DNA from 3 places in the Arthrobacter sp. AG367 genome. Region 3 is predicted to be linked to each of the others. Evidence: riboswitches for the same ligand, from Rfam matches in the RefSeq annotation. Region 3 holds a riboswitch; each other region holds the start of a gene.
The links. A riboswitch is a leader RNA that binds a small molecule or an ion and turns the genes downstream of it on or off. The one in region 3 is predicted to bind cyclic di-AMP.
Positions count from the first base shown of each region.

Region 1: it holds a riboswitch for cyclic di-AMP, as region 3 does, so the genes downstream of both, FB478_RS03160 (LysM domain-containing protein) here and FB478_RS18550 (C40 family peptidase) in region 3, are expected to answer to the same signal.
Region 2: it holds a riboswitch for cyclic di-AMP, as region 3 does, so the genes downstream of both, FB478_RS09420 (hypothetical protein) here and FB478_RS18550 (C40 family peptidase) in region 3, are expected to answer to the same signal.

Region 1 covers NZ_VIVE01000001.1:692,512-702,180, reverse strand. Annotated here, with positions in the region: partial or broken gene FB478_RS03190 (DUF4389 domain-containing protein) at 1-60, opposite strand, end outside; gene FB478_RS03185 (universal stress protein) at 126-992, opposite strand; gene FB478_RS03180 (hypothetical protein) at 1,233-1,664, shown strand; gene FB478_RS03175 (mycothiol transferase) at 1,715-2,236, shown strand; gene FB478_RS03170 (ribonuclease Z) at 2,229-3,176, shown strand; gene FB478_RS03165 (YdiU family protein) at 3,160-4,623, shown strand; gene FB478_RS03160 (LysM domain-containing protein) at 4,750-5,583, opposite strand; cyclic di-AMP (ydaO/yuaA leader) riboswitch at 5,587-5,757, opposite strand; gene FB478_RS03155 (lytic transglycosylase domain-containing protein) at 6,018-7,400, shown strand; gene FB478_RS03150 (TraR/DksA C4-type zinc finger protein) at 7,422-7,781, shown strand; gene FB478_RS03145 (DNA alkylation repair protein) at 7,778-8,308, shown strand; gene FB478_RS03140 (DUF1810 domain-containing protein) at 8,334-8,780, shown strand; gene FB478_RS03135 (glucose 1-dehydrogenase) at 8,817-9,669, opposite strand, start outside.
Region 2 covers NZ_VIVE01000002.1:502,585-512,253, forward strand. Annotated here, with positions in the region: gene FB478_RS09395 (glycosyltransferase family 4 protein) at 1-430, shown strand, start outside; gene tadA (tRNA adenosine(34) deaminase TadA) at 427-933, opposite strand; gene FB478_RS09405 (phosphatase PAP2 family protein) at 989-1,792, shown strand; gene upp (uracil phosphoribosyltransferase) at 1,805-2,440, shown strand; gene FB478_RS09415 (VOC family protein) at 2,502-2,927, shown strand; gene FB478_RS09420 (hypothetical protein) at 3,014-3,727, opposite strand; cyclic di-AMP (ydaO/yuaA leader) riboswitch at 3,733-3,893, opposite strand; gene FB478_RS09425 (glycosyltransferase family 39 protein) at 4,101-6,164, opposite strand; gene FB478_RS09430 (glycosyltransferase family 39 protein) at 6,171-8,312, opposite strand; gene FB478_RS09435 (bifunctional glycosyltransferase family 2/GtrA family protein) at 8,309-9,655, opposite strand.
Region 3 covers NZ_VIVE01000009.1:74,476-84,144, reverse strand. Annotated here, with positions in the region: gene FB478_RS18555 (M23 family metallopeptidase) at 1-818, shown strand, start outside; cyclic di-AMP (ydaO/yuaA leader) riboswitch at 931-1,126, shown strand; gene FB478_RS18550 (C40 family peptidase) at 1,197-1,874, shown strand; gene FB478_RS18545 (NlpC/P60 family protein) at 2,038-2,805, shown strand; gene FB478_RS18540 (HNH endonuclease) at 3,074-3,574, shown strand; gene FB478_RS18535 (molybdenum cofactor guanylyltransferase) at 3,670-4,344, shown strand; gene FB478_RS21260 (DUF6457 domain-containing protein) at 4,341-4,637, shown strand; gene FB478_RS18530 (molybdopterin molybdotransferase MoeA) at 4,634-6,142, shown strand; gene fdhD (formate dehydrogenase accessory sulfurtransferase FdhD) at 6,193-7,071, shown strand; gene FB478_RS18520 (glycoside hydrolase family 38 C-terminal domain-containing protein) at 7,197-9,669, shown strand, end outside.

The DNA.
Region 1 (9,669 bases), on a different contig from region 3:
TCCCGGAAGAGAGATCAGGATGCCGAGGACCAGCATGATGATGGCGGCGGGTTTTTTCATGGCGTGGAACCTTCCGCTGTAGGGGAGGATGTGGAGCGGGAAGAAGGACCAGCAGGCGCTGCGGCCTAAAGGGGGCTGTGAACGGTGTCAGTACGGGTAATGATCGTGGGGCACGGGAGGTGCCTGAGCACGCCGTGTGCGGTCGAACCGAGCAAAAGGCGCTTGAAGGCGCCCCGGCCGCGGCTGCCCACCACAAGCAGCCGTGCCCCGGCGGCGGCCTCGACAAGGGCGTCCACCGCGTTTTTTTCCCTGTCGAGCCGCTGGTGCACGGTCAGGTCCGGGTAGTCTTCCTTGAGCCCGGCGACGGTTTCGGAGAGCACGACGCGTTCTTCGTCCACGATGAGGTCCGCGAGCGCCCCCGGCGTCAGGCCGGCGTCGATGATGGGGTCGGGCGCATTGACGGCATAAACGACGGTGAGTTCGTCTCCCTCGCGGTCGGCCTCGGCCGCGGCGAAGGCGACGGCCCGCGTTGCCTCGGCAGACCCGTCAACGCCGACCACCACACCGGACCTGCCTTCGAGGTCCTGGGTCCCGACGACGGCGACAGGGACTTTGGCGGCGGTCGCCACCTGGAGTGCGCGGTCGGCGAGGGCCCCGCCAAGGTGCCCGCTGCCGGAGCCGATGACCATCATCGAGGTCTTCTTCGAATACTTGGCCAACTGGCCGCCCACGCTTCCGGTGAGCAGTTCCGTAGTCGGCGTGACCGTCACGGTTCCTTCGAGCCTGCCGGCGGCGGTCCTGAGCAGTTCCTCGCCGGCCTGCTGGAGGGTTCCAAACCAGGGATAGGGTTCAGCTACCCACCGGTCGTCGACGACGTGGAGGATCACCAGCGGCAGGTGCGTCCGGTGGGCGCGGCGGGCCGCCCACAGGACCGCGGCCTGGCTTTGCGCTGAGTCGTTGGTGCCCACAGCGATGGGTTTCTGGGATGTCATGGCCGCACTTCCTGGTCGTCTTGAACTGGTCTTCCTGCCTTTCAAGACTGGCCCCGCCGCCACCGGCACTCTAGGGCCAAAAGTCACGGAAGCGCTGTTCAGGCCGCCCTGTGGCCTTGGCGCGCGGCCGGGAACCGCCGTTTGTCCGCTTGGGACGGAAATGCGGTGGCTGTTCACAGGCATACCGTTCCTCAGTATGCTTACTATTATCCGCCCGGAGCCCATGAGAAAGGCATCATCATGACTGAACAGAACGTCCCCGACGATGAGTTGGAAGTTGTGCAGGAAGACGACGTTCTTCTCGACGAGACTCCCGGCGCGGCATCGTCACTGGAGCTCGATCCCGTCAACGGGGAACCTGACAGCTACCCCGGGGCTGCAGAGAACAATCCGGACCGCTGGCAGGAGGACCCGCTACTGCAGGACGAAGCAGTCTCGGGGGAGGAGCAGGACTTCCTGAGCGACCAGACGCTGCGGGACGAAAGCGCGGAGGCCCGGTACCGCTCCGGCGATGAGCAGGTGCCGCCGGACACACCCACGCTGGGTGAAGCAGCAGCCGACGTCGATTTCGGCGGGAATCCCACCGGCCTGGAAGCAGACGCAAGCGACGACGAGGAAAACTTTGGCGGCTCGCCCCTTAGTGAGTTTGAGCCGGACGACCTGGAACGCTAGCAATCCCGGGGCCGGCTGCGCCCGGACCCGGTCCGCAGGGAAGGAGACCCATGCACTCCAAGGAGTTGTTGCTCGAGGCGTTTGACCGCCTCCCCGGCCTGGTGGGGCAGGTACTGGACGGGCTGGATGAGGAGCAGCTGCAGCTGCGTCCTGCAGGCCAAGGCAATTCCATCGCCTGGCTGGTCTGGCACATGGGACGGGTGGAAGATGCGCAGGTTGCGTCCGCCTCGGGATTGGAGCAGGTCTGGAAGGCCGAAGGATTCGTAACCCGCTTCGGGCTCCCGCTGGCGGACAGTGATACGGGCTACGGCCACTCAAGCCAGCAGGTGGACGCAGTCTGCGCGCCCCGGGAACTCCTGCGGGAGTATTACCTGGCCGTTCACCGGCAGACTGCCAGGGTCCTGGAAGGTATCGGGGATTCCGACCTGGACCGTGTGGTCGACAGGCGCTGGAATCCGCCCGTCACCCTGGGCGTGCGGCTGGTCAGCATCCTGGGGGACTGCCTTCAGCACGGCGGCCAGGCCGCCTACGCCAAAGGGTTGCTTGCAGCGTCAGATTCCAACGGTGCGTGAACTCGTAGTGCTGGGCACTGCGTCCCAGGTTCCCACGCGGACCCGCAACCACAACGGCTACTTCCTGCGCTGGGACGGCGAAGGGCTGCTTTTCGATCCCGGCGAGGGTACCCAGCGCCAGATGATCCATGCGGGAGTGGCGGCGGGCGCCATCACCAGGATCTGCCTTACACACGTGCACGGGGACCATTGCTTCGGCCTTCCCGGGGTGCTCTCCCGGATGGTTTTGGACGGCGTGGCGCACCCGGTCCACCTGCATTATCCGGCGTCCGGTGACCAGGTGGTCAGGGCCCTGGTGGGTCTCAGCCCGCCCGGGCTTGACGTGAGGCTCCATCCACATGGCGGCGCCGGTCCCGTGGCGGACAGGCTTGAGGTCCGGCCCCTCAAGCACCGCATCGAGACATACGGCTACCTGCTCACCGAGCCAGATGGCCGCACGTTCCTGCCGGAGCGGCTGCGGGCGGCGGGCATCGAAGGGCCCGACGTGGGCCTGCTGCAGCGCGAAGGGGTCCTCGGAGCGGCCAGGCTGGAAGAGGTCAGTATTCCCAGGCCGGGCCAGCGCTTCGCTTTCATCATGGATACCGCACCGTGCCACGGTGCCGAAGAACTGGCAGCAGGCACGGACCTGCTGGTGGCCGAGTCCACGTTCAGTGACGACGACGTCGGCCTGGCCCGGCAATACCTGCACCTGACCGCCGGGCAGGCAGGGGAACTTGCGGCGTCCGGGAAGTCCCGGATGCTGGTGCTCACCCACTTCTCCGCACGCTATGGCGACGGCGTCCCGCACCTCGCGGAGCAGGCACGGGCGCAGGCTCCGGGAACCACGGTCATTGCCGCTGAGGACCTGCAGCACATTGCCGTTCCCCGCCGCCGGCAACCGGCACGGGAAGCAGCGGGCGGAACTACGGCGATAGGGTTAAGCCATGACGGCAGCAGCTGAATCCACGGTCACTTTTGACGGCCGTTTCGCCCGGGAACTGTCGGAACTCGCCGTTCCCTGGCAGGCCGAGGAAGCCCCCAGCCCCGAGCTCCTGGTCCTGAACGACAGGCTCGCACGCGACCTGGGCCTGGACCCAGGGTACCTTCGCAGTCCCGAAGGGGTGCGGCTCCTGGTGGGCAACCACGTTCCGGCGGGCGCCACCCCGGTGGCGCAGGCCTACGCGGGCCACCAGTTCGGCGGCTACTCTCCGCTGCTTGGCGACGGACGCGCCCTGCTGCTTGGTGAGGTCACGGACAAAGGCGGCCGCCTCCTGGACCTCCATCTCAAAGGCTCGGGGCGCACGCCGTTTGCCCGCGCCGGGGACGGACGTGCTGTCGTCGGGCCCATGCTCCGTGAGTACGTGGTCAGTGAAGCCATGCATGCCCTGCACATTCCCACCACCCGCTCACTCGCGGTCGTGGCAACTGGCCGGCAGGTCAGGCGTGACGGCATGCTGCCCGGTGCGGTCCTGGCGCGGGTTGCCGGCAGCCACCTGCGCGTCGGCAGCTTCCAGTACGCGCGGGCCACGGAAAACTTCGAGCTGCTGAAGCGGCTGGCGGATTTCGCCATCGGCAGGCACTACCCGCACGCTGCCGGCGCCCCAAACCCCTACCTGGAGTTGTTCGCCTCGGTGGTCTCCGCCCAGGCGGACCTGGTGGCCCGGTGGATGCTGGTGGGGTTCGTGCACGGGGTCATGAATACGGACAATATGACCATCTCAGGGGAAACCATCGACTACGGCCCGTGCGCGTTCATGGATGCGTTCAATCCCGCCGCTGTCTACAGTTCCATCGACGTCAGCGGACGCTACGCCTACGCCAACCAGCCGGTGCTGGCCGAATGGAACCTTGCACGGCTGGCGGAGGCAATGCTGCCGCTGATCGACGGGGACCAGGAAAAGGCGGTTGCCCCCGCGGTGGAGGTACTTGGCGGATTCCGCGGACAGTACAGCCAGGCGTGGTCCGGCGGCATGAAGGCCAAGCTGGGCCTGTCGGGGGATGCGGACAGCGACGCCGCCTCCGCCCTGGTGGACGGTGCCATTGCCATCCTGAAGGACGGGCCGGTGGACTACACCTTGTTCTTCCGGAACCTGGGCAAGGCCGCGCGGGGGGACCTCCGTCCCGTGCGCGGCATGGTCCTGGACCTTGAAGCGTTCGACGCCTGGGCGGAGCGGTGGCAGGCCCTGGGGCCCGACGCGGAACTGATGGACAGCGTGAACCCTGCCTATATTCCGCGGAACCACCTCGTGGAAGAGGCGCTGTCCGCCGCCACTGACGGAAACCTGGCTCCCCTGCAGCAGTTGCTCGAGGCCGTCGGCAGCCCCTTCGCCGAGCGGCCGGGCCTGGAACGCTACGCCGAAGGTGCCCCTGAGGATTTCGGCACCTACATGACCTTCTGCGGGACGTGACTGTTCAGCGGTACGGTGCGGAAATGACAGGAGGGCGGCAGCCGGGAATACCCGGCTGCCGCCCTCCTGTTTAAGAACAGCTTTGCTGTTTAATACCAGCCTGCTGCTGCCAAAGCGTTGCGAAGGCTAGGCTACGCGGACTGCGGAGTAGCCGCCGAGCCAGCTGATGGAGTGGACCTCGGTGCTGTAGCCGTTGACGCCGCCGCTCACAACCTGGCCGTTGCCGGCGTACACGCCCACGTGGCCGGAGGTGATGATCAGGTCGCCGGGGGCGGGAGCGCCGACAACGGTTCCGTACTGGAAGAACTGCGTGGGGGCCAGGTCGCCGACGGACTTGCCGACGGAGCGCAGGGCCTTCTCAACCATTGCGGTGCAGTCCTGGTTCACGCCGACCTGGCTGTAAGCGGATGCCAGGATGGCAGCGCCGGTCCCGGTGCCGGTGGACGCCGCCGGGGCGGCTGAGGCGTAGGACATGTTCATGCCGGTGTTTGCCGGTGCGGTTGCGGCTGCCGTCTGGACGGGAGCTGCTGCCGGCGCCGGGGCTGCGGTGTGGCCAGCGCCGGGGATCTGGATCTGGTCACCGGGGTAGATGATGGAGGACAGTCCCAGTCCGTTGGCGGCCAGGACGTCGTTGAGGCTGACGCCATGGGCGGCCGCGATGGCCCCGATGGTGTCGCCGGACACCACCGTGTGGACGGTTCCTGCTGCTGCGGCGGGTGCTGCTGCCGGGGCAGGTGCGGAGTATGCCTGGACGCTGGTGTTCTCAGTGGTGTCCGGGCCGGTGACACCTGCATGGGCCGGGGCTCCGACGCCAAAGGCAATACCGGACGCTGCAGCAACGGCAAGCGCCGGACGGCCCAGCGAACGGGCCTGGGACTTGGCGGTTACGGCGAGGCCCTCGAGCACAATGGAGCGGGCCGGAGTCGCGCGGTGACGGGCAGTGGTGGAAATTTTTGACACAGTTGATCGCCTCTCCCATGCCTGCGGGGTGAGCTGTCGGGTTCGGGCTGGAGATACCCGGCCGGTAGCTGGCTCCGCGGGCGGAGGCGCTAACGACTTAACCCCAAGGCCACATGTGGCCGTAGAAACTTGGTTCCCCCGTCCCTGCCAAACGGAAAGCGGTTGAATCCCATGATCAGCGGCAGGGCTCGGCATGCTGACGGGAATGTCCCGTCTGAGAGGGACACCAAACGACCATAACCCGCGCTGCCCCCGATTGTCACATTTGGATAACATACGAGGCTGCCCTCTCAATTGCGCAAACGTCTTGATGTACTTCGCATTTCGGGCGGTGACCTCGACCAATGCAGGCAGGGTCTTTATCGCTGCAAACGGTAACAATGTGGCCACGGACGCGCCCTCGGGGGCCGCGCCGGACGGTAAGCTTCGGGACTATGCCCCTGTTCGTGACCAGCCGAGGGATCCCGCTCCTCGGTGGCGTGCTGGCCATCGCCCTGGCCGCCGCCACCGTGCTGCCGGCCGCAGCGGAGGAGCCGCCGCCCGGCGGATATCCCTCCTGGTCGGATGTGCAGCAGGCGCAGTCGTCCGAAGCGGCAAAAGCTGCAGAAATTGCCACCATCGACGGGCTCTTGACCGGCCTGCAGGCGCAGTCGGAGGCAGCCGGGGACGCAGCCGTACGGTCGGCCGCCGAATACGCTGCCGCGGATGCAGAGCTCCAGTCAGCCACATCACGCCTGGAAACCCTGTCCGCACGGGCCGCCCGCGCAAACGACGAAGTGGCCCGGTACCGGAAGGACCTCGGCGCCCTGGCCGTGCAGTCGTACAAGACAGGCGGGACCAACGCCGGGTTCTTCGTGGCGCTGGACGCCCTGGGGACCAACAGCGTCCAGGGCCTCAACCTCGTCAAGCTCGTGGGGGACAAGACGGCCGCGTTGGTGGTCAAGGCGGCGGCGGCCGGAAAGGTATCCGCTGCCCTGGTGGAGCAGGAAAAGGTTGCCAGGAGCGAACGGGAGCGCCTGTCCGGGGAGGCAAAGGCAAAAGCCGGGGCAGCCAGTTCCGCCAGGGACGCACTGGCACAGCAGGTGGCCGAGGAGCAGCGGCACGGCGGCGAGCTAACGGCCCAGCTTGCCGCCCTGAAAGGGACGACGGCGGCGCTTGAGGGGGAGTACCGCCAAGGCCAGGCTGCGCTGGCTGCCTACGAGGCGGCCCAGGCGGCCAAGCGCGCCGCAGCGGAGGAGCAGGCCCGCCGCCAGGCCGAAGCGGCCGCCAGGGCCGCCGCGGCGGCCGCCCAGCAGCCCAGGCCGCCCGCACCAGCCGCCCCAGCCGCCGTGGGCGGCAATCCTGTCCCGGTGAATCCAGCCCCTGCCAATCCTGTCCCGGCCAACCCTCCGCCGGCCAACCCTCCGCCGGCCAACCCTGTCCCTTCCGTTCCGGAGGCGCCGCCAGCCGAGCCGGCCCTGCCCAGCCCGCCCGCCGTCGTCGTGCCTTCCATTCCCGGTGGAGCGGTCAACGATCCGGCAGGGGCGAAAAGCTACGCGTCCGGACGCCTTGCCGCTTTCGGCTGGGGCCAGGACCAGTTCCTGTGCCTGGCCCAGTTGTGGACCAAGGAATCCAACTGGCTGACCACCGCCACCAACGCGTGGTCCGGGGCCTACGGAATTGCCCAGGCACTGCCGCCCGGCAAGTATGCCAGCGCCGGGAGCGACTGGCTGACCAGCTACCGGACGCAGATCGAATGGGGCCTGGGCTACATCCGTGACCGCTACGGGTCGCCCTGCGGGGCATGGAACCATTCCGTATCCCTGAACTGGTACTGACTGACGCGCTAGGCTTTCCCCATGCCAGATTTCGAACGGTTCCGTGCACTGCTCGAAGAGGAGCGGACGCGGCGGATGGCGCTGCTGCCGGCGCTGCGGGCGGACATCGACGCTGCGAATTCGGCCCGCCAGGACTCCAACGTCGACGACGAACACGATCCGGAGGGCGCCACGATCGCCTTCGAGCTGTCACAGGCATCGGCGCTGCTGAAACAAAGCTCGGCGGGGCTGGACCAGATTGAAGCTGCCCTGGCCCGGCTGGCCGCGGGGACCTATGGCATCTGTGCGGTGTGCGGGGAACCCATCGCCGAGGGCAGGCTGGAAGCCCGGCCCTGGACCCCGTTCTGCATCCACCACGCCTCCGCGGGGCGCGCGCGGTGACCGGCACAGCGGACGTGGTGTCCGCTGCGGCGGAATTTGTTGACCGTACCCTCCAGAATGAGGGCGCCTGGTACCGCGCGGACGACGTCGCACACCGCCTGGGCGGTGTGCTGGCCTCGTATGGTTCCTCCGTGGGCGCCGTCCGTGGAACCGTGCGCGACGCCCTGCGCAAATTCAAGGACCTGGACCACGACGCAACCGTGATGCTGGCCTCTGCCCTCTGGGGACAGCCGGGGCCCGGCTCCCGCCCGGTTTTCGAGCGCCGCCTTGCCGCCGTGGTGCTGCTGCAGTCACGGGTGCGGCTCCTGCAGCATTCGGACCTGACCCGGCTGGAAGGCTTCCTCCGCTACGCCCACGCAGCGGATCTGACCGCGCCCCTGCTCTCCGATGTCCTGATGCCGCTGCTGGCAGGGCTGGGGGAGCGTGAACGGCAGCGGGCCCGCGGTGTGGTGGAACGGTGGAGCGGGGACCCGGACGCCCATCTTCAGGCGGCGGCCGCTGCCCTCATGAAGGAACTGACTTTCTAAAAGCGGACGAATGAAGGAGATCCACATGAATGAGCCGTTTGATCTTGGGCGATTTGTTGCCGCCCAAAACACCGGCGGAACCTATGACCAGGCGTTGGGGGAGCTGCAGGTCGGCCGGAAGTCCGGGCACTGGATGTGGTTCATCTTCCCGCAGATTGCCGGGCTGGGGCAGAGCGCCATGTCACGTAAATACGCCATCTCTTCACTGGCTGAAGCCCGGGCCTACCTGGACCACGAAGTCCTGGGCCCGCGGCTTCTCGAGTGTGCCACGGTCCTGGCCAACCATGCCGACCAGCCGGCCGAGGACATCTTCGGTGGCATCGACGCCAGGAAACTCCGCTCCTCCATGACACTGTTCCTCCGGGCAGCACCCGGAGAAACAGTGTTCAAGACTGTCCTGGCCCAGTTCTTCAACGGCGAGCCGGACCCTGCCACCGACGAGCTCCTGGCGGCGCAGGACGCAGCCGGCTGACCACACGGACCGGGGCAGCCGGAGCGCGGCTGGCTGCTAGGGCGTGGGGCTGCCGCCGTTGACGTTCAGCGTTTCGCCCACGACGTAGCTGGACTCCGGCGACGCCAGGAAGACGTAGGCGGGGGCCAGTTCGGCGGGCTGGCCGGCACGGCCCAGGGGCGTGGACTGGCCGAACTCCGGCAGCTGCTCCTTGGGCTGGCCGCTGCTGACCTGCAGGGGCGTCCAGATGGGGCCGGGGGCCACAGCGTTCACCCGGATGCCCTTGGGCGCAAGCTGCTGGGCCAGGCCCTTGGTGAAGTTGTTGATGCCCGCCTTGGTGGTGGCATAGTCCACCAGGGTGGGGGACGGGTTGTAGGCCTGGATGGACGTGGTGTTGATGATGGTCGAACCCGCAGGCATATGCGGCACGGCGGCCTTGGTCACCCAGAACATCGCGTAGACATTGGTCTTCAGGGTGTGGTCGAACTGCTCGTCGGAAATGTCCTGCAGGTCCTCTTGGGCCACCTGCTTCCCGGCATTGTTGACCAGGATATCCACCCCGCCCAGGACCGCCACCGCCGTTTCCACCAGGTCGCGGCATGCCGCCGAATCCTTGAGGTCAGCGGGCACCTTGACGGCCTTGCGGCCGGCCGCTTCAATGATTCCGGCGATGCGCGAGGCGTCCGCTTCTTCCTGCGGCAGGTAGGACAGCACGACGTCGGCGCCTTCCCTTGCAAAGGCGATCGCCGTCGCGGCCCCGATGCCGGAGTCCGCGCCGGTGACGATGGCCCGGCGGCCTTCCAGCCGGCCGGTGCCGCGGTAGGTCTCCTCGCCCAGGTCGGCCTTGGGTTCGAGTTCTGCATCCAGCCCCGGCTCGGGCTGGTGCTGCCTGGGCGGGGAGATTTTTTCG
Region 2 (9,669 bases), on a different contig from region 3:
GGTGCAGCTCACCGGCGAGCTCATTGGCGAAGCCCTGGAGGCCGAATGGGCGCGGACGGACCTGACCCTGCTGGTGTCGCGGCTGGAGGCTTTCGGTATGGCCGTCACCGAATCCCTGGCCCACGGCATTCCTGTTCTGGTCCGTGCCGGGACCGGGGCGGTGGAGGCGCTTGGCATGGGCGGGCTGGGAACGGCCGACGGCGAACCCCGCCTTCCGGGGGCAGTGCTTACCCTTCCAGACGGCGGACAGGAGAGTCCCGGCCGCCTGGCCAATGCACTGCGGGGTTGGCTGGTGGATGGAAAGACCCGGGAAAAATGGCGTTCAGCTGCGCTCGATGCGCGGACCAGGCTGCCGGGATGGAGCGAACCAGCGCAGGACGTGCTGGCCCTCCTGGAGGGACCCGGCGGACACGGGGAGCGGCAGGGCTAGAGGCTGCTCCGGTGGGCGGCGAAAAATTCGCGCAGCAGTAAAGCGCACTCTTCCCCGCGGACCCCGGGATACACCTCAACCCAGTGGTTCAGCCGGCGCTCGCGGAGGATATCGAATACCGATCCCGCAGCGCCGGCCTTCTCATCCCAGGCCCCGAACACAACCCGGGGAATCCTCGCCAGGACGATTGCGCCCGCACACATGGCGCAGGGTTCCAGGGTGACCACCAGCGTGCAGTCGGACAAGCGCCACCCGTCGCCCTGGCCGCCGCCGAGCCGTGCCCGTTCCTGCAGCCGTCCGGCCGCCTCCCTGATGGCCACCACCTCGGCGTGGGCTGTGGGGTCGCCCAGCTCCTCCCGCTGGTTGCGTCCCGAACCCAGAACGTCGCCGTCGGGCCCTATCACTACGGCGCCGATGGGCACGTCCTCCGTGTCGAGCGCACGGCGGGCCTCCGCCAGGGCAAGGCCCATCCAGGCCTCGTGTTTCTTTTCGGGCAAGGGCATGGCTCAATGATAGTTTCGGGGTTAGTCAGGTTACTTGCCGATGCCGGGAGGCACCATGGACACTCTTCGGGACCGATTGGGTATTTGGTTCAAACCCTATGCGGCGTTGATCCTCACCATCCTTGTGGGCGGTGTGGTCATCGTGTCCCTGGCGCTGCTTGGGGCAGAGGTCTACGACGATGTGGTGGACTCCGCTGGCCTGGCCAACCTGGACAAGCCTGCCCTTGCCTTTGCCGAAGGCCTCCGCAGCCCCGGCCTTGACTCCTTTGTCACCGGTTTCACCAACATCGGCGGCGGCATCGGGATGCCCATCCTGGCCAGCATCCTCACCGCGTGGTTGACCTTCCTGAGCCGGAACTGGCGTCCGCTGGTCCTGATCGGCGGTGCAGCGGCAGCGTCCGTCACCGCCACCACGTTCGGCAAGAAGCTGGTGGGCCGTACCCGGCCCGACCATGCGGACGCCGTCCCCCCTTACGAGGATTCGCCATCCTTCCCCAGCGGGCACACCCTGAACACCACCGTGGTGATCAGTCTGGTGATCTACCTCATCTGCCTTCAGTTCCACACCATGCGGGTCCGGGTTACCGCCATCACCGCCGGCTCGATCTTCATCATCGCCATGGGCCTGAGCCGGGTCTTCCTGGGCCACCACTGGCTCACGGACGTTATGGCCGGCTGGATCCTGGGCCTGGCCTGGGTGGCAATCGTTATCCTGGCCCACCGGCTGTTCCACCTGGTCCGAAGGCGCGAGCACGCAGGGGCAGCGCCGTCGTTCGACCGTCCCATCGTCCGGGACGTGGTGGCCGAGGAACTGCACGACGGCGAACACTCCGGACGCGGGAAGGGCAGCGCCGAGTGATAGTTTTGGGGGATGCGCACTCTCGTTGTTGACCACCCCCTGGTCGCCCACAAGCTCACTGTCCTGAGGGACAAGAACACGCCGTCGCCGGTCTTCCGCCAGCTGACGGAAGAGCTGGTGACCCTGCTGGCCTACGAAGCCACTCGGGAGGTCCGCACCGAGCCCGTCACCATCGAGACGCCCGTCAGCACCACCGTCGGCACCGCCTTCACCAAGCCCACCCCGCTGGTGGTTCCCATCCTGCGCGCCGGCCTGGGAATGCTGGAAGGCATGACCAAGCTGGTTCCCACCGCTGAAGTGGGTTTCCTGGGCATGGCCCGGGACGAGGAGACACTGGACATCATCACCTACGCGGAGCGCCTGCCGGAGGACCTCACCGGCCGCCAGGTTTTCGTCCTGGACCCCATGCTGGCCACGGGCGGAACCCTGCGCGAAGCCATCAAGTTCCTGTTCAAGCGCGGCGCTTCCGACGTCACCTGCATCTGCCTGCTGGCCGCCCCCGAGGGCCTGGCGCGGCTGGAGGAGGAACTGTCAGGGGCCAACGTGCACATCGTCCTGGCCTCCATCGACGAGAAGCTCAACGAGAAGTCCTACATTGTCCCCGGGCTGGGCGACGCCGGCGACCGCCTCTACGGCATCGCCGGGTAGCACTTCGGCCCTGTTTGAACGGGCTCTTTCCCAACGGGTGTCCCGCCGCTAGCCTGTGCAGATGGACTGGAAACTCGAGCTTGTCTTTGTCCCCGTATCCGACGTTGACCGTGCCAAGGACTTCTACGTCAACAAAGTGGGCTTTAACGCCGACTACGACGAGCGGCCGTCGGACTCCATCCGCTTTGTGCAGTTGACGCCGCCGGGCTCGGCCTGCTCCATCTGCATCGGCGAAGGACTCGTCGACGCCCCGCCCGGCACGGGCTCCAACCTGCAGATGGTGGTCGACGACATCAATGCGGCGCATGACCAGCTCAAGAGCAACGGCGTGGATGTCAGCGATGTGGACGTCCAGGACTGGGGCCACTTCGTGTACTTCGCCGATCCGGACGGAAACAAGTGGGCTGTCCAGTACATCCCGTGGCGGAACGCCGGGCAGGGCGCTGGCGGGAACACCGGACAGGACGCCGGACCGGGCGCTGGTTAACCAAAGCGGCGGGCCGCATCATGATGATGCGGCCCGCCGCTTTGGTGCAGTTCCCCCGGCATCGCTGCCGCCGGGGGGAGGAGTGCCTAGTACCAGTTGTGGGCCAGGTGGAAGTTCAGGGCACCACAGGGCGACTGGTAGCTCTTCTTGATGTAGTCCAGGCCCCAATTGATCTGCGTGCGGTAGTTGGTGAGGTAGTCCGCGCCGGCGCTTGCCATCTTCTCAGCGGGCAGGGACTGGACGATGCCGTATGCCCCGCTGCTGGAATTGGTGGCCGTGGTGGTCCAGTCGGACTCCTTGGTCCACAGCGTCTGCAGGCACTGCATCTGGTCCGGTCCCCAGCCAAACGCCCCCAGCTGGCTGGCGGCGTACGCTTGGGCGCCTGCAGGATCGTTAACCGCGACGGCGCGAGCCGGCTCAGGTGCGGGGGCGGGCTCAGGCGCCGGGGCCGGGGCAGGCGCTGCGGGTGCTGCCGGTGCCGCTGCGGGGGCCGGTTCCGCTGCCTGCGGTGCCACGCTGATGGCAGCGGGCGCGGGGCTTGCTGCCGGGTTGGAGCGGATCTCGCTCTTCTCGATGCTCATTTGAGCGTCGGACGCTGACGTGGAAGGGTTGGACGCGGTGGATGACACCGGAGTCATGCTGCTGGTGGCCTGTCCTGCCGCGCCTACCCCCACCAGCACCGCGCACGATGCTGCAAGGACGGCGGCGCGCTGGCCCAGGGTGGTCTTCTTGGCCTGCTGCGCGGCCCTGTGTTTAGCCTTGGCCTGCAGCAGGCGTGCTTCTGCCGTGTTTTTGGACATGATTGATCGCCTCTCACACCTGCGGAGTTAGCTGTCGGGTTCGGATGAGGGCATCCGGCCGTACGGAAAGATCACGTACTGGCTTAACCCCAAGGGCATTCAATGCCCGGGACGGTGGGTCCCCCGCCTCTGCCGTAGCTCAATCGGAATCCGGGGAAGCGGCAGAGCTTGGCGTCGACCCGGGATATGCGGCCCGAACGGGGGCCGCACCCAATCGACGCTACAGGAAGTGCACGCGAAAGTCACATTTAGGTAACGGAAGTCACGATCCTCAGCGCGTTGATTTGCCGGATTCCCCGTTCGTAACCTCGGTCCCATTGGGGTATGGCCGCCCCATTTCATGAGCGCAGCGCGCCGACCGTTACAGTTCCCGTTACCCAGCCAACAGGTAGACGGTGGTGCCGCCAATGCTCTGCGCCGTGAAGTTGTTCGCCACCCACTGGGCGATCTGGGCGGCAGCGTCCGAACCGGTACTGGCCCGGATGGTTCCGCCTGTGATGAAGTAGTGGATCTTTCCCTGGGACACCAGATCCTGGAACTCCGCCAAGGTAGGGGCGGGATCTGTGCCGTTGAACCCACCCACCGCCATGACCGGCAGTTCCGTTGCCAACTGGTAACCGGCAGCGTTGTTCGAACCCACCACTGCCGCTGCCCAGGTGTAGCCTGAGGCGCCATTCCTGAGTGCTGCCACGAGTTCCGCGGACGGCGTTGGGGCGCCCAAGAGGCCTCCCAAGGCTCCGCCTCCGCGACCACTTGCAGCAGCGGTTCCGCCGGGAAGTGTTCCTCCGGGCGCGCCCTGCTGGCGGGCCGTGTTTCCCTGGGTTGCTGGCTGCCTGGTGCTGCCTGTCCCGGTCCCGCCAAGGCCGGTCCGGCCAGGGCCCGTCCCGCCAGGGCCGAAGCCCGACGACGGCCCGGCACTGACTATCGCCCCGCTGTGCGTTGTCGACGCCGTGGAAAGGGAGTACGCCAGCGGCCCGGTGAGCGACGCCGCAATGGCGAGCGCCGCCGTCGTCCGCTGCACGGCACGCCAGCGCAGGAACCTGCCGAACGCCACGCCCGCTGCGGCCGCCAGGCCTCCGGAAAGGACCAGCCAACGCAGCCCCGCGCCGTAGGCGGACGTGGTGCCAAGCAGCTGGAAGGCCATCAGGGCGGCCGCGGCCACCGCTGCGGCCAGCAGGAGTGCGGCGGGTGGCTGCTGCCGGTGCTGCCACAGGAGGACCGTGCCCAGCCCCGCAAGCCCGGCGATCCCCGGCGCCAGCGCCACGGCGTAGTAAGGGTGGATGATGCCCGCCATGAAGCTGAAGACCAGGCCCGTCACCAGCACCCACAAGCCCCAGATGATGACGGCGGTGCGGACCGCATCCGTCCGCGGTGCCCGCCGGCCCAACCACAGCAGGCCCGCCGCAAGGATCAGGGCGGACGGCAGCAGCCACGCGATCTGGCCGCCGAACTCGCTGTTGAACATCCGGAGCAGCCCGGGATCTCCCCAGCCGTTGCCGCCGCCCACACTGCCGGTCTCGTCGCCCGTCAGCCGGCCCAGCCCGTTGTAACCCAGCGTGAGCTCCAGGATGGAGTTGTTTTGCGATCCGCCGATGTAGGGACGCAGGCCGGCCGGCGTCAGCTCCACCGCCAGGAGCCACCACCCGGCGGAGGCCACCATGGCCGCTCCCGCCGCGGCCAGCCGGAGCAGGCGCCGCGGGAGCCTGTGCGGGCCTGCCAGCGCGTAGGCGATGGCGAATCCCGGAACCACCAGCAGGACCTGCAGCTGCTTGGCCAGGAAGCCGAAGCCCAGGAACACTCCGGCCAGCAGGAGCCAGCGCAACCGGTCCTCCTGGACTGCACGGAGGACCGCGTAGGCGGCTGCCGTCATGAGCAGCACCAGCAGGGCGTCCGGGTTGTTGAAGCGGAACATCAGCGTGGCAACGGGGGTGAGGGCCAGGACGGCTGCGGCGATCAGTCCTGCGCGGTGCGCCAGCCGTGGATCGGCCGTGGCAGGCGCCGCGGCCCGCCGTACGGCCAGGTAGAGCAGCCAGGCGGTGCCGACGCCCATCAGCGCCTGGGGGACCAGGATGCTCCAGGAACTGAGGCCGAAGATCCGGACGGACAACCCCATGACCCACAACGACGCCGGCGGCTTGTCCACCGTGATGGCGTTGGCGGCGTCGGAGGAGCCGAAAAACCAGGCCGCCCAGTCCTGCGATCCGGCCTGGGCCGCGGCGGAATAGAACGCGTTGGCCCAGCCGGATGCTCCAAGGTTCCACAAGTACAGCACGGCGGTCCCGGCCAGCACCGCTGCCAGTTCCAGCCGCCGCCGGAGCGCCCGCGGGTCCGGCCGGAAGCGGGCCGGGACAGGATGATGCGCGGCGGCAGGAGCACCGGCAGGGTGTCCGGTGTGGACCGACGCAGTGTGGACGGACACTGGGTAGTGGCTGGCCATTGAGTCCTACTTGGTGAGTTGGTACACGGTGGAGTTGCCTACGGTCTGGGCCTGGAAGTTGGCCTGGACCCAGGCGGCCACCTCTGAATTGCCGCGGCCACCCATGCCGCCGCCTCCCATGCCACCGCCTTGGATGAAGTAGCCGATCTCGCCCTTGGCCACCATGTCCTGGAACTGGGCGAGCGTGGGGTAGGGGTCCCCGCCGTTCCAACCGCCCAGGGCAATGACGTTGGTGTTCGTGGCGAGTTCCAGGCTGGCTGCCTGGCTGGCGCCGGAGACGATCGCGGACCACTTCGTGGTGGTGGCCTTCAGGAGTGCCGCCACCGCCGCATCTGCGGATCCTTCGCCCGGGCCCCCGGCGCCGCCGGCGCCCCCGGTACCGCCGGGGCCGGCTGCGCCGTCGATGCCGCCGAAGGGATCGAGTCCACCCGCGCCGTTGGCAGCGTCAGTGGCGGCCTCCCTGCCGTCAGCCCGTGCGCCGCCGAATCCAGCGGCACGGTTGCCGAAGCCACCCGCGGACGAACCCGCCGGGCCCGACGTCGGAATGGAACCGGAGTGGGCGGAAGCAGCGGTGGCGAGGGTCCACCCCGCTGTCCCAAGACCGCCGGCCAGGAGGGATACGACGACGACGGCGGCCGCACCGGCCCGGCGGAACCGTCCGGAGGCGCCCAGTTTCGAGGTGCCCGGTTTTGAGGTGCCCAGTGCATCGAGGCGGAGGAGGATTGCGGCGGCGGCGAGGACGCCGAGCACGATGATGGCGACCCGCAGCCAGGGGAGCCACGACGTGTCGCGGCCCAGCAGGACTGCCGACCACACAGAGGTGCCGAGGACGGTCACGGCGAGGACGATCCGGGCCGGCCAGTAGCTGCGGCCACGCCAGAGCTCCACTGCGCCTATGCCCACCAGCGCTGCGATCGCCGGCGCCAGTGCCACTGAGTAGTAGGGATGGACAATGCCGCTCATGAAGCTGAAGACACCTCCGGTGACCACGAGCCAGCCGCCCCACAGGATCAGGGCCGCGCGGCCCGGGGAGGTGCGTACTTCCCGGCGCGTGAACCAGAGGCCTGCCACCAGCAGGACCAGGGCGGCGGGCAGAAGCCACGAGACCTCACCGCCAAAGCTGGTGCCGAACATCCGCAGCAGCCCGGCCGCCCCGCCGAATCCGGCGTTGCCGCCGCCGAAGCCGCCTCCGGGACCGCCGGCAGCAGCACCCCCGGCCCCGCCGGGCATGCCCTCGCCGGAACCGGTGAGACGGGCCAGTCCGTTGTAGCCGAACGTCAGTTCAAGGAAGCTGTTGGTGCTGGACCCTGCCATGTACGGCCGCTCGGAGGCCGGTGTCAGCTGGAACAGGGCGATGTAGCTGCCGGCAACCACGACGATTCCGCCCAGCGCGCCAAGCAGGTGCACCAGCCGGCGCCCCATCGGCGTGGGTGCGGCCCACAGATAGGCCAGTCCCAGCGCGGGAACAATCAGGAAGCCCTGCAGCATCTTGGTCAGGAATGCCAGGCCAACCACGGCGCCGGCGGCCACCAGCCACTTCCAACCCGCCCTCTCAATGGCGCGGGTGGTGAAGTAGGCAGCAAGCACCAGGCACAGGGTGAGCATGGCGTCCGGGTTGTTGAACTTGAACATGAGCGCAGCCACCGGCGTCAGCGCCAGGGCAGCGCCGGCCAGCAGGCCTGCGGCAGGTCCCGAGACGCGTTTGACGGCCAAGTAGAGGAACCCGACGGCGGCCACCCCCATGAGTGCTTCCGGCACCAGCATGCTCAGTGGTGAAAAACCGAAGATGCGCCCTGCGAGGGCGGGGATCCAGAGTGCTGCCGGCGGCTTGTCCACCGTGATGGCGTTCCCTGCGTCCAGCGAGCCGAAAAGGAACGCCGTCCAGTCCTTGGTGCCGGCCTGGATGGCGGCTGCATAGAAGGAGTTTCCGTAGCCGGTTGCTGCCAGGTTCCACAGATACAGGACCGCCGTGGCTGCCAGGAGCCCCACGGCGGAAGGCCTCACCCAGCGGGGCTGCGCACCGAAGGCGTAGCGGGTCCAGCGGGGTGCGGTATCGGCCGCCCCGGGGGAGGAGGCAGCGTGGCCGGATGGCGACGGCTGCCGGCCGGCGGGTGAGCCGGCGTCCGCCGGCGAAATGGTGGAGGTCATGATGCTGCCGTTTCTGTCGAAGTGGGGGCGTCTTTGGTGGTCCGGTTGCCGTGGTTGCCGCGGAACACCCAGAGCCGGAACAGCAGGAACCGGACCGCCGTGGCTGCCAGGTTCGCCGCCACAACGGTGAGGACTTCCACCCACCGGTCAGGCGTCGTCGTCCGGTGTACAAAGGCGAGTGCTCCGGAGGTGAGCAGCAGGCCGATGCCGAACACGATCAGCCCTTCGAAGTGGTGCCGGACCGGGTTGCCGCCCTGGATGCCGAACGTGAAGCGCCTGTTGGCGCCAGTGTTGGCCACGGCGGTGATCAGCAGTGCAAGGAAGTTGGCCAACTGCGGGTCCATGAATCCCCGGCAGAACACGAAGATCAGGAGGTACGCCAGGGTTGAGGCGGCGCCAATCGCGGCGAACCGGACCAGCTGGCCGAAAAGGCTGCTGCCGCGTGTCTGCTCACCGGACCGCGAGGACGCCGGGATCGGACCCCGTGCCAGGGCTGCGCGCAGTTCCGGGACCGGGATGCGACCGTAGACCAAGTCGCGGGTGAGCCGGGCCATTCCCCTCACGTCGGCCAGTGCTGTGCGTACCACGTCCACGCTGGAATCGGGATCGTCGATCCAGTCAACGGGGACCTCATGGACACGCAGGCCGCAGCGTTCGGCGAGGACCAAAAGCTCGGTGTCGAAGAACCAGGAGTTGTCCACGGTGTAGGGCAGGATCTGCTGGGCGACGTCGGCGCGGATGGCTTTGAACCCGCACTGCGCGTCGCTGAACCGCGCGCCCATGAACGAGTGCAGCATCATGTTGTAGCTGCGTGAGATGAACTCCCGCTTGGGCCCGCGGACGACGCGGGAGTTGCGGGTCAGCCGGGTGCCGATGGCGAGGTCCGAATGCCCGGAAATCAGGGGCGCCAGCAGCGGCGGCAGGGCGGCGAGGTCGGTGGAAAGGTCCACGTCCATGTAGGCCAGCACCGGTGACGGGGAGGCCAGCCACACTTTGCGCAGGGCGTTGCCGCGGCCCTTCTCATCCAGGTGGACCGCCACGAGCTCAGGGAACTCCCGGGCCAGCCGCTCGGCGATCTTCAGGGTTCCATCCGTGCTGGCGTTGTCCGCCACGGTGATCCGGAAGCTGTGTGGAAAGGTATCCAGCAGGTGCCCGTGGAGCCGGCGAAGGCATTCCTCAAGGTCACGTTCCTCGTTGAAAACGGGAATGGTCACGTCAAGGACGGGGACGGTGGTACGGGTGTCCACGGGTGCGCGCCGCGCGGCATGTCCGCGGGAAGGAAGGCCCGCCGGGGCCACCGCGGCGTCCGGCAGGGTTCCTGAAGTGGAGTCGGTGAGCGTCATGGATCAACAGTGGC
Region 3 (9,669 bases):
AGACCTCCCGGGGCCGCCGCCGCGCGGCCGGCCCCCCTTCGGCACCCCGGGTTGCCGAAGTTGTCGCAGCGGAGCGCCCCCGCGACCTGCATCGTGACGCGCGCCGCCGCCGGGGTCCCTTCCGGCAGATGACGGAGTTTGCCGCCGCCAGCGGTATTGGCCAAAAAGCCGGCATTGCCCTTGCCGCCACAGGCCTGGTGCTGACGGTCACGGTGCCCGCCACGAGTCCCGTCATGGCCACGGATGCCGCCGGCAGTGCCCCCATGGCCGCGTCCGCCGTCAGCCCCCAGCCCCAGATCTCGGCCGATGTCGGAGCACAGATCGACTTCAGCCGGTCGGCCGTGGTGACCCAGGCCGACCCGGACGGGAAGCTGAAGCAACTCCTGAGCGCCCAGTCCGCCGGCTCCGTCACGCGTGCCGCTTCGGCCGGCACCCTGGCTGCACCCCTCGCCTCCCTCACCACCGCTTCCCCCTTCGGCTACCGGGTCAGTCCGATCACCGGAGGCTCCGGAGACTTCCACCGGGGCCAGGACTTCGTGGCGCAGTGCGGGACCTCGGTCCTGGCCGCCGCGACAGGTACCGTGACCTTTGCCGGCTGGCACCAGTTCGGTGGCGGAAACCGCGTGGTCATTGACCACGGCAACGGGCTGGAGACCACCTACAACCATCTCTCGTCCTTCAACGTCAAGGTGGGCCAGACCGTCTCCCGCGGGGACGTGGTGGCACTGAGCGGTACCACGGGCGCATCCACCGGCTGCCACCTCCACTTCGAGGTGCAGGTCAACGGCGAAGTTGTCGATCCCATGGGCTGGCTGTAACCAAATGGTTGCCCGCTCTCACATGTCCGCGACGCGCCGTGACCTGAATGTGACATTGAAGCAAAACTGCTGTACCGTCTAACTCGCGTCAACTTTTCCGAAGTTGACGCTCTTGAGTGGATTGCCTAACTCTGCCACCGCTCAAGGTCCGTTCGCATTTCATCGTCTGGCAGGGGCGGGGGAACCAATTTTGGCCTTCATGTTCAGAAGGCCTTGGGGTTAAGTCACAAGCTTCCCAGGAAGCAGCGTGGCCGGGTGACTCCCATCCGAATCCGACAGCTCACCTCGCAGGCATTGGGAGAGGCTACCTTCGTGTCTTCACGCCATCATTCTGCGCGCCACCGTGCGCAAACGGTTCGCACCAACCCCCTGGACGCCATGTCCAAGGCCGTCAGTGCAAATGCCGGGACCGTAGGCCGCCAGGCTGCCGTTGTGGCAGCGGCTTCCGGCCTCATCCTGAGCATGGGCCTGCCCGCCACGGCAGCTGACACCACGGCCGGTGTCTCTGCCTCCACCGAGTCCGGCTCGTCCCAGGCAGCCCTCGCTGTCACGGCCGCACCCACGGCCACGGTGTCCTTCGAGCGTCCGGTCGTCAAGACCACCGCTGCTCCGAAGGTGGAAGCGGTGCGTACCCAGTCCACGGCATCGGCGAACCGCGCCACCACTGCAGGCCAGGAGGCGTCTCCGGCCGCCAAGACGGCGGAGACCGTATCCGCTGCGGCAACCTCGGGCATCGCTGCCATCGCCTACACCGGCATCGGCCACTCCTACGTGTGGGGCGGCACCAGCCCGGTCACCGGCTGGGACTGCTCCGGGTTCGTGCAGTGGGTTTACGCCCAGGCCGGAATCAGCATCCCCCGCACCAATGCGTGGAGCATCATGACTCCCACCTCCACCCCGCAGCCGGGTGACCTGGTTGTCCAGAACGGTGGCGCGCACGTCGGCATCTACGTCGGCAACGGCATGATGATCAGCGCACTCAACCCCTCCCAGGGCACGCTGCTCCACTCGCCTGCAGCCACTGGCACCTCCTCGTACTACCACTACGGCAACTAGTTCTTGGGCTTAACGCTCCAAGGGCTATTTCTTTGCCCAAGGCTTTTTCGCTAGAAACCACATCCCCGTTCGGGACGCGCCGACGTACCCCCAAGATGCCGGCGCGTCCAACAACCTTCGCCTGCCTACAAGCGGTTTGAGGGAAAAACGAAAGAGAGAACTGATGACGACTCGTGCCACCGCACGGCATCGCGCCGAGGTCACCAAAACCAACTCGATCGCTGTTATTGCAAAGGCCGTCAGCGACAACGCAGGCGGCATGGGCCGCCAGGCTGCGGTTATCGCTGCCGCTTCCGGCCTGGTCCTGACCAGCGGCATCGCGGCCAACGCTGCCGACGCCAACGTCAAGCGTGATTCCGCTCCGGCGTCCGCACTGGAAGTTGAATCCGCAATCGACGCCCCGATTTCCGCGGCTTCCACCATCGCCATCAGCTACGAGAAGCCCGCTGTCACCACAACGCCGGCTCCCGTCGCCGAGCCTGAGCCCCAGGTCGAGGTGCAGGAAGCTGCTCCTGCCGCCGAGCCCGTTGCGGCTCCCAAGGTCACCGCCAAGGTTGCCGCCGCTGCTGCTCCGGCCGCTCCCGGTGCCCAGGCTTCCGCCAGCGGCAAGGGCGCTGCAATCCTCTCGGCCGCCTACGCCCAGCTCGGCGTTATGCAGGACTGCACCATGCTGGTCACCAACTCGCTGGCCGCCGTCGGCATCCACTTCCATGACTGGCCCGCCGGCTACCTGTCCCTGGGCCGCACCGTGAGTGCAGCCGAAGCGCAGCCGGGCGACCTGATCTACTACGCTGACGGCGGCGCGGGCATGGCCCACATTGCTGTCTACGCCGGAAACGGCATGGCAGTCCACGGCGGCTACAACGGAAACCAGACTGTGGTCTTCAGCGCAAACGTGGGTTCCGGCCCCGTGTTCATCCGCGTCAACTAAGCATCCCAAGGCAGGCCTGAACGGCCGCAGGCCTGGCAATGCCCCCAAGGACCCCCGCCATCCCGGCGGGGGTCCTTCGCGCTTAATCGGCCCGCGCCGCCCGCGGCTGACCCTCCCGCGGTGTCCAGCCGTTGTCCTGCTCCAGAGTGGCGATTACCCGATTCTGCACTTCTTTGTTTACTCTTGTGATGTCGATCCATAGCCCGGACATGCCGAGGGCAGCCGGCCCTCGTGCCCCTGACGGGTGCGGCCGTGAAGAGGTAAGTGCATGCGCACTCTCGTTCTGAATGCTGGATATGAACCGCTGGCGGTTATTACTTTCCGCCGGGCGCTGGTGCTTGTGCTCACAGGCAAGGCAAGTGTGGTGGCCGAAGGTGACGACCCCGTGGTGGGCCCTACTGACATTCTGGGCCGCCCGTCCGTGATCCTCCTCAACCGCTACATCCGGCCCCGTTACAACCACTCCACGGCCGTCAGCCGCAGGGGCGTACTCCGGCGCGACGGGCATAAATGCGCCTACTGCGGGAAAGCGGCGCACACCATTGACCATGTTCACCCCAAGTCCCGGGGCGGGGCCGATTCGTGGGAGAACCTGGTGGCCGCCTGCCTGCGCTGCAACAACGTCAAGGGCGACCACACTCCAGCCGAGATGGGATGGACCCTGCGGTTCGTGCCCGAACCGCCGCACGGAACCATCTGGCAGATCAAGGAACTGGAGAAGCCCACGCCGGCCTGGGACCCCTTCCTGCTTCCGGAACGCGCCGCCTGACACCCCGCGCTGCCTGAGTTGCCGTGATGCTCCGGTGCGCCGGACGTTCTGACCCGCAGTGCGGCCCCTACGCTGCCGGTCGCTAGGCTGGGGGAGTGGAAGTGAACGGGCTTGCCTTTGATGCCGTGATCCTGGCCGGGGGGAGGTCATCGCGGCTGGGCGGCGTACCCAAGCAGTCGCTCGTCTTCCAAGGCCAATCCCTCCTCGAACGCGCTGTCGCTGCCGCCGCGGGGGCCCGGCATGTGGCAGTTGTGGGCGAGATGGCTTCCCTGCCAATCTGGCCTCCCAACCTGCTGAGCTGCAGGGAGCAGCCGCACTTCGCGGGCCCGGCGGCAGCCATAGCGGCCGGGCTGGATGCGCTGGCGGACATCGGCGAGGGTGCGCCCTACCTCTTGGTGCTGGCCTGCGACATGCCGCTGGCATCCCAAGCGGTGGCAGCGCTTCAGGAAGCTTTGCAGATGTCCACGGCGGCCGACCCGGCAAATGTCATGGCTGCCGAAGGCGACCGCCCACAGCCACTGGTGGGTTTTTACCGCACGCCTGAGTTAACAAAGGCGTGCAGGGACCTCGCTGCCCGCGGGGCGCTGGTCAACGGCTCTGTCAGGTCGCTCCTTGCTAATCTGGACGTGCAGCTTGTCACAGTCCCTGCCGGGTCCACCTCCGATGTGGATACCTGGGATGACGCTGCCGCGCTGGGGATTGCCGCCGGGAACCAGAGCGAACGCCAGGACCGGCAGACGGGCGGAGCAAACGTGGGAGGCAATTCGTGAAGAGCCAGGACGAAACACTGGAAGAGTGGTGCAGGGCACTTCTCCAGGCGTACAAGCTTGAGGACGTCCAGGTGGACGTCAACGCGGTGCTGGCGCTTGCGGGCGTCGCCGCCCATGCTGTGGTCCGGCCAGCCGCTCCGCTCACCACTTTCATCGCCGGGTTCGCTGCGGGCCTGGCTTCGGCTCCCGGCAGGGAGATGGACGCTGAATCAATGGATGCGGCCCTGGCCGTTGCCCGCACCCTGGCAAAGGACTACGAGGCCGAGGCTGCCGCCGGGACTCCCGGCGAATGACCGCGGAACCCCAAAGCGATCCGGAAGCGCCACCTGGCAGCGAAGCGGAAGGGCCGGCCGGCATAGCTGGACCCGGACCCACTGGACCCGGACCCACTGGACCCGGACCCACTGAACCCGGAACCACTGACTCCGGCGCAGTCCAAGCCGGGACGGCGGAAGCAGGGCATGCGGGCCAGCACCATGCTGCCCACACGTGGGAAGAGGCCCGGCAGGCGGCGTTCGACGCGGCAACCCCCATTCCTCCCGGACCAGTGGCACTGCGTATCGCGTTGGGCCGCAAACTGGACCAGGACATCGTGGCCCTCCAGGACATGCCCCACTATGCGTCCTCGGCCATGGACGGCTGGGTAGTCAACGGAAGCGGCCCCTGGATCCCGGTGGAACCCGGCACCCGGCTGGCACCGCACCAGGCCAGCCCCATCGCCACCGGCGGCCTGATCCCTGCAGGCGGCAAGGCAGTGCTTCGCACCGAGAGCGCAGTCCTTGGCCAGGACGATGAAGGACTCCCACTCCTGATGACCGGAGGCAAGGCCCGCCCGGGCGAGCCCCGCGCGGGAGAGCACATCAGGAAAGCCGGGGAGGAAGCCCTGGAAGGGGACATCCTGGTCAAGGCGGGGGTGGAGCTCAATCCCGCCCACCTGGCACTTGCCGCGCTGGCAGGCTACGACGATGTGCAGGTCCAGGGAAAGCCCGTGGTGCGCCTGGTCCTGACCGGGTCCGAAGTGGTGGAACACGGCACGCCGGCCCCGGGCCAGGTGCGCGACACCTTCGGCCCGCAGCTGCCGGATGTCGTCGCCATGCTGGGCGGCATACCCGGCGGGCAGCAGCGGATCGGCGACTCCTATGACGAATGGCTTGCGGCGCTCGAGGACGTGCTGCCGGAGGTGCCGGACGCGCCGGACCTGCCGGCCGACGTCGTCATTACTACCGGTGGCACCGGGCGCTCGGGAACGGACCACCTCCGCAGGGCAGTGGCCGAACTCGGCGGCCGGCTCATCATCGATGGCGTGGCCATGCGGCCCGGCCACCCTGCCGTGCTCGCCGAACTGCCCGACGGACGCTTCGTTTTGGGGCTTCCCGGCAACCCGCTCGCGGCCATGATGGCCCTTTCGACTGTGGGGGCCCCGCTGCTGGCCGCACTGGGACACCGTCCCATGCCGGCGGTGGAGGAGGTACCGTGCGGGACCATGATCGAGCCGGACCCCGGGCGTACCCGGCTGATGCCGTTCCGGCTGCTGTACGGCATGGCGTCCCCGGCGCAGCATACGGGGCCAGGGATGATGCGCGGGCTCGCCGCCGCGGACGGTGTGCTGGTAGTGCCACCGCACGGCGTGCAGCTCGGCGAGCCGGTGCCCGCGTTCGCCCTGCCATGGGGGCCGCCAATACCTCCTACCCAGGACGGCCCGGCCAAAGCCAAGCCAAGAAGCGCCGCACGGACAGGCCAGCCCAAGGGTAAGCCGGCACCCAGCGGACCCGTGGACTGGAGCGCCCTCCTGGGCTGAGGCGGCCCCTGTTGGTGCCATGATGGAGTAATGAACAAGCAGGGTGGAACATGGGACGCGTAACCCAGCGCCGGAAGGTGCACAAGTATGTCCTGGACGGTTCGCCGGGAGCCCTGGAGTACCCGGTCCGCCACCGCGAAGACGTCCTCGCCGTCGAGGAACCGCTGGAGATCCGGCTGGGAAAGCTTTCCTATTCGGTCACCATGCGAACCCCGGGGGACGACTTTGACCTGGTGGCTGGATTCCTGGTGTCCGAGGGGGTCATATGGGCCCCCGAACAGCTGGTTTCGCTGCGATTCTGTGCCGGCGAGGACGAGAACGGTGTCCAGACATTCAACGTGGTGGAGGCCCAGCTGCGGCCGGATGTGCCAGTTCCCGACACCGGCCGCAACGTCTACACGTCCAGCTCCTGCGGCATCTGTGGAACGGACTCCATCGAAGCTGTCCAAAAGTCCTCCCACTTCAGCCCCCGGACGGACCCGTTGACTGTGGACGCGGAAGTCCTGGCCGCCCTGCCGGGGATGCTGCGGAAGTCCCAGCGTGTCTTCGAGGACACCGGCGGCGTGCACGCGGCAGGCCTGTTCAGGATCGATGACGACGGCGAGCCGCAGCTCCTGTGCCTGCGCGAGGACGTGGGACGCCACAATGCCGTGGACAAGGTGGTGGGCTGGGCACTGCGCGAGGGCCTCCTGCCTCTTACCGGAACCGTCCTCCAGGTATCTGGCAGGGCGTCCTTCGAGCTGGTCCAGAAAGCATCCCTTGCGGGCATTCCCGTCCTGGCTGCCGTGAGTGCCCCTTCCAGTCTTGCCGTGGAACTGGCCGAGGCGAACGGCTTGACGCTGGCGGGTTTCAGCCGGCACACCAGTTTTAACGTCTACGCCGGGGACTCGCGGATCCTGCGCCCTGCACCAGCCGTGCCCAGTGTCTAGGAGGGCCAATGCACGGCTGGGACGTGGCTGCCCGGGCAAGGGGGTTGGTTGCAATGCTGCCGGAGGGTAGATTTGTCCATCGAATGGACGCGATGATCCAGCCCCGAGCCTAAAGAGGACTTATTTTGCATGACGACCGCAGGATCACGGAAGTCCGCTTGGCCAGGTTTGTGCGCGAGCGCATCGCCCCTGCCGTCTACAGCCGGACGGTCCCGCTTGCCCTGAGCAGTTGGGAGGCCCCCGGTGAACCGGTCCCCGCGCTCGAAGCGATGCGGCAGGAGTTCCAGCCGCAGGAGCACGGCGCCGCCTGGGGCCGGCCGTGGGGGACCACCTGGCTCCGGCTGCAAGGGGAGGTGCCGGAATCCTGGGGCGGCGGCCCGGAAACCACCGTGGAGGTGGTGGTGGATCTTGGGTTCACCACCGAAGCGCCCGGGTTTCAGTGCGAGGGCATCGCCTGGCGGCCTGACGGGACCATCATCAAGGCCATCTCACCCCGCAACCAGTACATTCCCCTGAAGCTGCTGGGCGGCGGCATGGCCGTGGACTTCTACGTGGAGGCGGCCGCGAACCCGGACATGGCGCAAGGCTGGACCTTTGCCGCCACCCCGCTGGGAGACAAGGCGACCGCCGGGGGAGCACCCCAGTACCGGCTGGGCAACATCGCCATCGCTGAACTCAACCAGTGCGTGTGGGAACTCCAGCAGGACGTGTGGACGCTGGCCGGCCTCATGGAACAACTCCCCCTGGAGCTTCCCCGCCGCCATGAGATCCTCCGGGCCTTCGAACGCATGATGGACGTGATGGACCCTGACGATGTTGCCGGGACCGCGCCGGCAGGACGGCAGGAGCTCGCCGAAGTCCTTGCCCGCCCCGCCTACGCATCCGCGCATCAACTGGTTGCCACGGGCCATGCCCACATCGACTCGGCCTGGCTCTGGCCGGTCCGTGAAACCATCCGCAAATGCGCCCGGACGTTCTCCAACGTGGTGGCACTCATGGATGAAGACCCGACTTTCGTCTTCTCCTGTTCGTCCGCGCAGCAGCTGGCATGGATCAAGGAGCTGTACCCGGAGCTGTACAGCCGGATCCGGGAAAAGGTACGGGCAGGCCAGTTTGTGCCCGTCGGCGGCATGTGGGTGGAATCGGATACCAACATGCCCGGCGGCGAAGCCATGGCGCGGCAGTTCGTGGAGGGCAAGGGCTTCTTCCTGGCGGAGTTCGGCATTGAGTGCAGGGAGGCGTGGCTCCCGGACTCGTTTGGATACAGTGCGGCCCTGCCCCAGATCGTAAAAGCCGCGGGCAGCCGCTGGTTCCTTACCCAAAAGATCTCCTGGAACCAGACAAACAGGATGCCGCACCACACCTTTAATTGGGAGGGAATCGACGGCACCCGGCTGTTCACCCACTTTCCCCCGGTGGACAGCTACAACTCGGACCTCAGCGGCAGGGACCTTGCCCACGCCGAGCGCAACTACCGGGACCACGGCCGCGGGACGGTGTCGTTGGTGCCCTTCGGCTATGGCGACGGCGGCGGCGGACCCACCCGCGAAATGCTTGCGGCGGCTGCCCGAACCGCGAATCTGGAGGGATCACCCAGGGTCAGGATCGGCTCAGCGGAGAGTTTCTTCCGGCAGGCCGAGGAAGACTACCCGGCACTGCCTGTCTGGGTGGGCGAAATGTACCTGGAGTTGCACCGCGGCACGTACACCAGCCAGGCGCGGACCAAGAAGGGCAACCGGCGCAGCGAGCACCTGCTGCGTGAGGCGGAACTGTGGTGTTCCACGGCTGCAGTCCGGTCGGCCGGCGCATACGACTATCCGGATGCCGAGCTCAAGCGGCTCTGGCAACTGGTACTGCTGCAGCAGTTCCACGACATCCTTCCCGGCAGCTCCATTGCCTGGGTCCACCAGGACGCCGAGCGTAACTACCAGGCCATCGAAAAGGCGCTTGAAGCAATCATCAGCCAGGCAGCTGCCGCCATGCTGGGCTCCGGGGACCGGCAGTTCCTGCTTAACGCTTCGCCGCACGCAAGGAATGGAGTGCCCGCCCTTGCGGCAGCGGAACCAACGCCGCTCCCTGGGCCGGTGCTCGCCACGCCACACCACGGCGGCTACATCCTGGACAACGGGATTATCCGGGTCGAGGTGGACGCCGATGGACTCCTCGCGTCCCTGCGTGACTACGCCACCGGACGAGAGGCCATCGCCCCTGGCCAGCGCGGCAACCTGCTGGAACTGCACCGCGACACCCCCAATGAATGGGACGCCTGGGACATCGACGAGTTCTACCGCCGCAATGTCACTCCGCTGGTCCACGCGGAGTCGGTCCGGCTGGCCAATGAAGACGGCAGCGCCGTGGTGGTGGTGGAACGGCTGGCAGGGAGCTCGCCGCTGACCCAGCGCATCACATTGGCCCCCGGCAGCCCGTCACTGGAAATCACCACGGCCGTGGACTGGCAGGAGCGCGAAAAGCTGCTGAAACTCGGCTTTGCCCTCGACGTGCGGGCAGACCGGTCAGCTGCCGAAACACAGTTCGGCCACGTCTTCAGGCCCACCCACACCAACACCTCCTGGGAAGCCGCGAAGTTCGAAATCTGTG